Cupriavidus necator N-1: one gene and its partner. The protein of the gene in region 2 binds, or shares a complex with, the protein of the main gene of each other region. Links are inferred from orthologs where the notes say so. Each region holds a gene or a part of one and is shown on either strand. Other genes may lie near its edges.

Evidence for each region.
Region 1: the proteins of mfd (region 2) and uvrA are in contact, whole or in part, in a crystal structure (PDB 4DFC), measured with the Escherichia coli proteins. The link is inferred for Cupriavidus necator N-1 from one-to-one orthologs.

Annotation. Positions count from the first base shown.
Region 1 is NC_015726.1:408,535-412,024, reverse strand. What follows is about bases 68-3,490. They hold uvrA (excinuclease ABC subunit UvrA), read left to right. Parts: upstream 68-425; coding sequence 426-3,290; downstream 3,291-3,490. Other genes in these bases: CNE_RS02035 (adenosine-specific kinase), read left to right, coding at 3,401-3,490. In the rest of the region: CNE_RS02045 (MFS transporter), read right to left, coding at 1-59. UniProt on the Escherichia coli protein: The UvrABC repair system catalyzes the recognition and processing of DNA lesions. UvrA is an ATPase and a DNA-binding protein. A damage recognition complex composed of 2 UvrA and 2 UvrB subunits scans DNA for abnormalities.
Region 2 is NC_015726.1:1,495,496-1,499,561, forward strand. Bases 22-4,020 are described here. They hold mfd (transcription-repair coupling factor), read right to left. Parts: upstream 3,672-4,020; coding sequence 222-3,671; downstream 22-221. Other genes in these bases: argE (acetylornithine deacetylase), read right to left, coding at 22-145; ispD (2-C-methyl-D-erythritol 4-phosphate cytidylyltransferase), read left to right, coding at 3,814-4,020. Also shown: more of argE, read right to left, coding at 1-21; more of ispD, read left to right, coding at 4,021-4,066. UniProt on the Escherichia coli protein: Couples transcription and DNA repair by recognizing RNA polymerase (RNAP) stalled at DNA lesions. Mediates ATP-dependent release of RNAP and its truncated transcript from the DNA, and recruitment of nucleotide excision repair machinery to the damaged site.

The DNA of each region.
Region 1 (3,490 bases), 1.1 Mb from region 2 along the record:
GGGGCCTGGGATGCGTCAGCGGCACCCGCACCCGGGGAGGAAGACTGGATCGACGGCATTGCGATCGTGGGATCGTGGAATCTGTCAGGCTGGCTGCCGGTGCATCGCAACGGCAGTTTCGATCGGGATCGCGGGGGGAAGTTGCCGCCCGGAACCCGGGGCCGGCGGCGGCTTCGCCGGGCGCCTGCATGGCGCGGGCCACCCCGGAAACCGAAGTTGGGTATATTAACAGGTTTGCTCCTTCGCGCTTCCCGGGTCACCTGGCCATGCCAGCTGGCCCCCGGGCGTGTGCCCGGGCGCGCATTCCGGCCGTCGCCAGCGGTCGGAAGTGCCAAATACGGTACTTGTTTCTGGGTTTTGCGATTCCTTCAGACAGCCTTGCCAACCCCGGCAGGGCGGCCTGTCTGGCGACGACTTTTCGGCATATGGAAGAAATCAAGATCCGTGGGGCGCGTACCCACAACCTGAAGAACATCAATCTCGACCTGCCGCGCAACCGGCTGATCGTGATCACCGGCCTGTCGGGCTCGGGCAAGTCCTCGCTCGCCTTCGACACGCTCTATGCCGAGGGCCAGCGCCGCTACGTGGAGTCGCTGTCCGCCTATGCCCGCCAGTTCCTGCAGCTGATGGAAAAGCCGGACGTGGACCTGATCGAGGGGCTGTCGCCCGCGATCTCGATCGAGCAGAAAGCCACCAGCCACAACCCGCGCTCCACGGTCGGCACCGTCACCGAGATCCACGACTACCTGCGCCTGCTGTATGCGCGCGCCGGCACGCCCTACTGCCCCGACCACAACCTGCCGCTGCAGGCGCAGAGCGTGTCGCAGATGGTGGACGCCGCGCTGGCACTGCCGGAAGACACCAAGCTGATGATCCTGGCGCCGGTGGTGGCCGACCGCAAGGGCGAGCACTCGGACCTGTTCGACAGCATGCAGGCGCAGGGTTTCGTGCGCTTTCGCATCCGCTCGGGCGGCGGCGCCGCGCACGAGGCCGAGGCCAAGGTCTATGAGGTCGATGCGCTGCCGAAACTGAAAAAGACCGAGAAGCACACCATTGAAGTGGTGGTGGACCGCGTCAAGGTGCGCGCCGACATCAAGCAGCGCCTGGCCGAGTCGTTCGAGACCGCGTTGCGCCTGGCCGATGGGCGCGCGCTTGCGCTGGAACTCGACAGCGGCAAGGAGCATATGTTCAGCTCCAAGTTTGCCTGCCCGATCTGCTCGTATTCGCTGCAGGAGCTGGAGCCGCGGCTGTTCTCGTTCAACAACCCGATGGGCGCCTGCCCGAGCTGCGACGGGCTGGGCCAGATCACCTTCTTCGACCCAAAGCGCGTGGTGGCCTTCCCCAACCTGTCGCTGGCCTCGGGCGCGATCAAGGGCTGGGACCGCCGCAACCAGTTCTACTTCCAGATGCTGCAAGGCCTGGCCGCGTACTACGACTTCGACACCGAGACGCCGTTCGAGGAGCTGCCGGAAAACGTGCAGCAGTCGGTGCTGCACGGCTCGGGCGAGCAGGAGATCCCGTTCACCTATATCAACGAACGCGGCCGCACCACCGTGCGCGAGCATGTGTTCGAAGGGATCATCCCCAACCTGGAGCGCCGCTACCGCGAAACCGATTCGGTCGCCGTGCGCGAGGAACTGGCCAAGTACCAGAACAACCAGCCCTGCCCCGCCTGCCACGGCACCCGCCTGCGCACCGAGGCGCGCCACGTCAAGCTGGGCGAGGGCGAGCAGGCGCGCGCGATCTTCGAGATCAACGGCTGGCCGCTGCGCGACGCGCTGACGTACTTCCTGACGCTGGACATGCACGGCGCCAAGCGCGAGATCGGCGACAAGATCATCAAGGAGATCTCGGCGCGGCTGAACTTCCTGAACAACGTCGGGCTGGACTACCTGTCATTGGAGCGCAGCGCCGATACGCTGTCGGGCGGCGAGGCCCAGCGCATCCGGCTGGCTTCGCAGATCGGCTCGGGACTGACCGGCGTGATGTATGTGCTGGACGAACCCTCGATCGGCCTGCACCAGCGCGACAACGACCGCCTGATCGGCACGCTCAAGCACCTGCGCGACATCGGCAACTCGGTGCTGGTGGTCGAGCATGACGAGGACATGATCCGCGCCTGCGACTACGTAGTCGACATCGGCCCGGGCGCCGGCGTGCACGGCGGCATGATCGTGGCCGAGGGCACGCCGCGGCAGATCGAGGAGTCGCCGGCATCGCTGACCGGGCAATACCTGTCCGGCCAGCGCCGCATCGAGGTGCCGAAGGAACGCGCCGCGCCCGACGATGAGCGCCTGCTGCGCATTGTCAACGCCAGCGGCAACAACCTGCGCAACGTCACCGCCGAGGTGCCGGTGGGCTTGCTGACCTGCATCACCGGCGTGTCCGGCTCGGGCAAGTCGACGCTGATCAACGACACGCTCTACCACGCGGTGGCGCGCCACCTGTACGGCTCAACGCCGGAGCCGGCGCCGCATGACCGCATCGAGGGGCTGGAGCATTTCGACAAGGTCATCAACGTCGACCAGAGCCCTATCGGCCGCACGCCGCGCTCCAACCCGGCCACCTACACCGGCCTGTTCACGCCCATCCGCGAACTGTTCGCCGGCGTGCCGTCGGCCAAGGAGCGCGGCTACGATCCGGGCCGCTTCTCGTTCAACGTCAAGGGCGGGCGCTGCGAGTCCTGCCAGGGCGACGGCGTGCTCAAGGTCGAGATGCACTTCCTGCCGGACGTCTATGTGCCCTGCGATGTCTGCCACGGCAAGCGCTACAACCGCGAGACGCTGGAGGTGCTGTACAAGGGCAGGAACATCTCCGAGGTACTGGACCTGACCGTCGAACAGGCGCATGAGTTCTTCAGCGCCGTGCCGGTGGTGCGGCGCAAGCTGCAGACGCTGCTGGACGTGGGCCTGGGCTATATCCGGCTGGGGCAGTCGGCGACCACGCTGTCGGGCGGCGAGGCGCAGCGCGTCAAGCTGTCGCTGGAACTGTCCAAGCGCGATACCGGGCGCACGCTCTATATCCTGGACGAGCCCACCACCGGGCTGCACTTCCATGACATCGAACTGCTGCTCAAGGTCATCCACAAGCTGCGCGACCAGGGCAATACCGTGGTCATCATCGAGCACAACCTGGACGTCATCAAGACCGCGGACTGGCTGATCGACATGGGGCCGGAAGGCGGCGCCGGCGGCGGGCAGGTGATCGCGCGCGGCACGCCGGAGGATGTGGCCAGGAGCAAGGCCAGCTTTACCGGCAAGTACCTGGCGCCGCTGCTAAAGCGCGCATAAGGGTGTGCAGGCGCTTGCAGGCCGGTGGCGCCGCGCCCCTTGCATTCACCACCCCGCGCCCTACCATGAACCCGATGGCGGCAAGCCCTGCGGCCATTCGGGAGCCTGTCATGGAACTGTCGGTCGTGTCGGTCACCAAGCCGGAAGCCACCAACTTCATCTTCGGCCAGTCGCATTTCATCAAGACCGTGGAAGACCTG
Region 2 (4,066 bases):
GGTCGCGCACCGACTCGATCAGGCCCAGGTTGGAGTGGCGGCTGGTGGTGTCATACGCGACCAGCCGCTGGGTCCATTCAAGCGCGCTGCCGCGCGCGGCGGTTTCGGTGACGGGCTGGCGGTGGGAGGCGGCGTGGGCAGGCATTGGGGCGTTATCGCTAACTTGTTAAGTACTTGATGCTACACCCGGTCGGGCGCCGCGTCCATGCAGGATGCCCGTCCTACGCCAGTTGCCGCAACGTATGCTTGATGGTCTGCGCGCGGATCGCCACGTCCGGCATCTTGGCCTCGATGCGCAGCTTGTCCTGCCCGGCCAGCTTGATATGGCGGTTCTTCTGCACCAGGTCGATGATGCGCATCGCGTCGATCGGCGGGTTGGGCACGAACTGCACGCTGATGGTGGCCTCGCCCGCGTCGATCTTGCGCACGCCCAGCGGCGCCGCGGCGATGCGCAGCCGGTGGGTCTCGACCAGTGCCTGCGCCTGCGCCGGCAGCCGGCCGAAGCGGTCGATCAGCTCTTCCTGGATGTCGTCCACGCGCTCGGCGGTCTCGCAGTTGGCCAGCCGCTTGTACAGCGACAGGCGCTCGTGCACGTCGGCGCAGTAGTCGTTGGGCAACAGCGCCGGCGTGCCCAGGTTGATCTCGGTGGTGGCGGCCAAGGGCGCCATCAGGTCGGGCTCCTTGCCCGCCTTGAGGGCCTTGACCGCGGCGTTGAGCATGTCGGTGTAGAGCTGGAAGCCGATCTCGTGGATCTCGCCCGACTGCTTGTCGCCCAGCACCTCGCCCGCGCCACGGATTTCCAGGTCGTGCATGGCCAGGTAGAAGCCGGAGCCCAGTTCTTCCATCTGCTGGATGGCCTCCAGCCGGCGCCCCGCCTGCTTGGTCAGGCCCTCGACGTCATGCACCAGCAGGTAGGCATAGGCCTGGTGGTGCGAGCGCCCGACCCGGCCGCGCAGCTGGTGCAGCTGCGCCAGGCCGAACTTGTCTGAGCGGTGGATCAGGATGGTGTTGGCGGTCGGCACGTCGATGCCGGTCTCGATGATGGTGGTGCACAGCAGGATGTTGTCGCGGCGCGCGACGAAGTCGCGCATCACGCGTTCCAGCTCGCGCTCGTGCATCTGGCCGTGCGCGACGGCAATGCGCGCCTCTGGCACCAGCTCGGCCAGCCGCGCGCGCTTGTTCTCGATGGTCTCGACCTCGTTGTGCAGGAAGTAGACCTGGCCGCCGCGCTTGAGCTCGCGCAGGATGGCCTCGCGGATCACGCCGTCTTCCTCGCGCCGCACGAAGGTCTTGATCGCCAGCCGCTTCTGCGGCGCGGTCGCGATCACCGAGAAGTCGCGCAGGCCTTCCAGCGCCATGCCCAGCGTGCGCGGGATCGGCGTGGCGGTCAGGGTCAGCACGTCGACCTCGGCGCGCAGGGTCTTCAACGCCTCCTTCTGGCGCACGCCGAAGCGGTGTTCCTCGTCGATGATGACCAGGCCCAGGCGCTCGAACCTGACCTGGTCGGACAGGATCTTGTGGGTGCCGATGACGATGTCGACGGTGCCTTCGTTGATCTGCTTGATGGCCGCGTCGATCTCTTTCTTGGTCTTGAAGCGCGACAGCTCGACGATGCGCACCGGCCATTCGGCAAAGCGGTCGGACAGCGTCTGGAAGTGCTGCTCGGCCAGCAGCGTGGTCGGCGCCAGCATCGCCACCTGCTTGCCGCCCAGCACCGCGACAAAGGCCGCGCGCAGCGCCACCTCGGTCTTGCCGAAGCCCACGTCGCCGCAGACCAGCCGGTCCATCGGCTTGCCCGAGGTCATGTCGGCGATCACCGCGGCAATGGCGGCGGCCTGGTCCGGCGTTTCCTCGAAGCCGAAGCTCTCGGCAAAGGTCTCGTAGTCCTTGGGCGAGAGCGGGAAGGCAAAGCCCTCGCGCGCGGCGCGGCGCGCGTACAGGTTGAGCAGCTCGGCAGCGGTGTCGCGGATCTGCTGGGCCGCCTTGCGCTTGGCCTTGTCCCACTGGCCCGAGCCCAGGTGGTGCAGCGGCGCGGTATCGGGATCGGCGCCGGAATAGCGCGAGATCACGTGCAACTGGTGCACCGGCACGTACAGCTTGCTGCCCTTGTCGTAGTCCAGGTGCAGGAATTCCTCGTCGCCCTGGCCCATGTCCAGCGTGACCAGGCCCTGGTAGCGGCCGATGCCGTGCTCGCTGTGCACCACCGGGTCGCCGATCTTCAGCTCGGCCAGGTCGCGCACCATCGAGTCAACGGCGGAGGCCTGCTCCTGCTTGCGGCGGCCGGTGCGGCGCGTGGTGCCGGCGTAGAGCTCGGCCTCGGTGACAAAGGCGATCTGCCACTGCGGCAGCGCAAAGCCGCTCTGCAGCGGCGCCACCGCGATCGAGAAATGCGCTTCGCCGGCCAGGAACGCGGCAAAGTCGTCCACCGGATGCGGGCGCAGGCCGCTTTCGGCAAAGAGCTGCAGCAGGGTCTCGCGCCGCCCGGCCGAGTCGGCGCACATCAGCACGCGGGTCTGCTTGTCGAGCAGCAGCGCTTCCAGGTTGACCAGCGGATCATCGGCGCGGCGGTTCACCGCGACGTCGGGCAGCATGGCCGAGAACGCGGCCTGGTCCGCATTGGCTTCGGCCTGGAGCACCAGGCGCGCCATCGGCTTGGCGGCAACGAAGAACTGCTCCTCGGACAGGAACAGGTCCGCGGGCGGCAGCAGCGGGCGCTCGCGGTCGTGGCGCATGAAGTTGTAGCGCTGCGTGGTATCGGCCCAGAAGCGGCGGATGGCCTCGTCGACATTGCCGGCGAAAGCCAACTGGGTATCGGCGGGCAGGTAGTCGAACACGGTTGCGCTGTGCTCGAAGAACAGCGGCAGGTAGTACTCGATGCCGGCCGATGGCACGCCGTTGCCGATGTCCTTGTAGATCGGCGACTTGGTCGGGTCGCCCTCGAACACCTCGCGCCAGCGGCCGCGGAAGGCGGTGCGCGCGGCTTCGTCTAGGGGGAACTCGCGCCCGGGCAGCAACCGCACCTCCTTGACCGGGTACAGGCTGCGCTGGGTATCGGGGTCGAAGGCGCGGATGGTTTCGATCTCGTCGCCGAACAGGTCGATCCGGTACGGCAGCGCCGAGCCCATCGGGTACAGGTCGATCAGGCCGCCGCGCACGCTGTATTCGCCGGGACGCATCACCGCGCTGACGTGCTCGTAGCCGGCCAGCGTGAACTGGGCCTTGAGCGCGTTCTCGTCCAGGCGCTCGCCCTGCTTGAAGAAGAAGGTGTAGGCCGCCAGGAAAGCCGGTGGCGCCAGCCGGTACAGCGCGGTGGTGGCCGGCACCAGCATCACGTCGCATTGCCCGGTCTGGATATCGTGCAGCGTGGCCAGGCGCTCGGACACCAGATCCTGGTGCGGCGAGAAGCTGTCGTAGGGGAGGGTTTCCCAGTCGGGCAGCAGGCGCACGCGCAGCTCGGGCGCGAACCAGGGGATTTCCTCGGCCAGGCGCTGGGCATCGACCGCGTGGGAGCACACCACGGCCAGCATCGGCGCGCGCTCGCGGTGCTGCCGAGCGTACGCGGCCACAGCCAGCGCATCGGCCGAGCCGCGCAGGCCGGCCACGCTGTGGCGCAGCCCCGGCTTGACCAGCGGCAGGTTGAGAAAGGGGAAGGCGGGCTTGGCGTCAGGCATGTCGGCAGCGGGGCGTTCAAAACGACGATACCCCGCCGGCATTGCGGGCGGGGGTCGGAGCAGGGGACCTCAACGGCCCGTGCCGGGCACGCGTCAATGCGGAATGGCGCGGCATGGCGACGGGCAAGGGCCGTATTATAGAATGCGCACCGGTTGTCCCGCTGGCCATGCTGGCCGGCAGGCGCCCGCGCCTCTTTCACTCCACCCCGATCCTGTGTCCGCTCGCCGCTTTGCCCTGATTCCCTGTGCCGGTTCCGGCAGCCGCGCCGGCGGCGCCGTGCCCAAGCAATACCAGACCGTGGCCGGCCGGCCGATGATCTGGTACGCGCTGGCGGCGTTCTCCGCGTGCGACGCCATCAACGCCACCGCGCTGGTGCTGGCGCCCGACGACATGC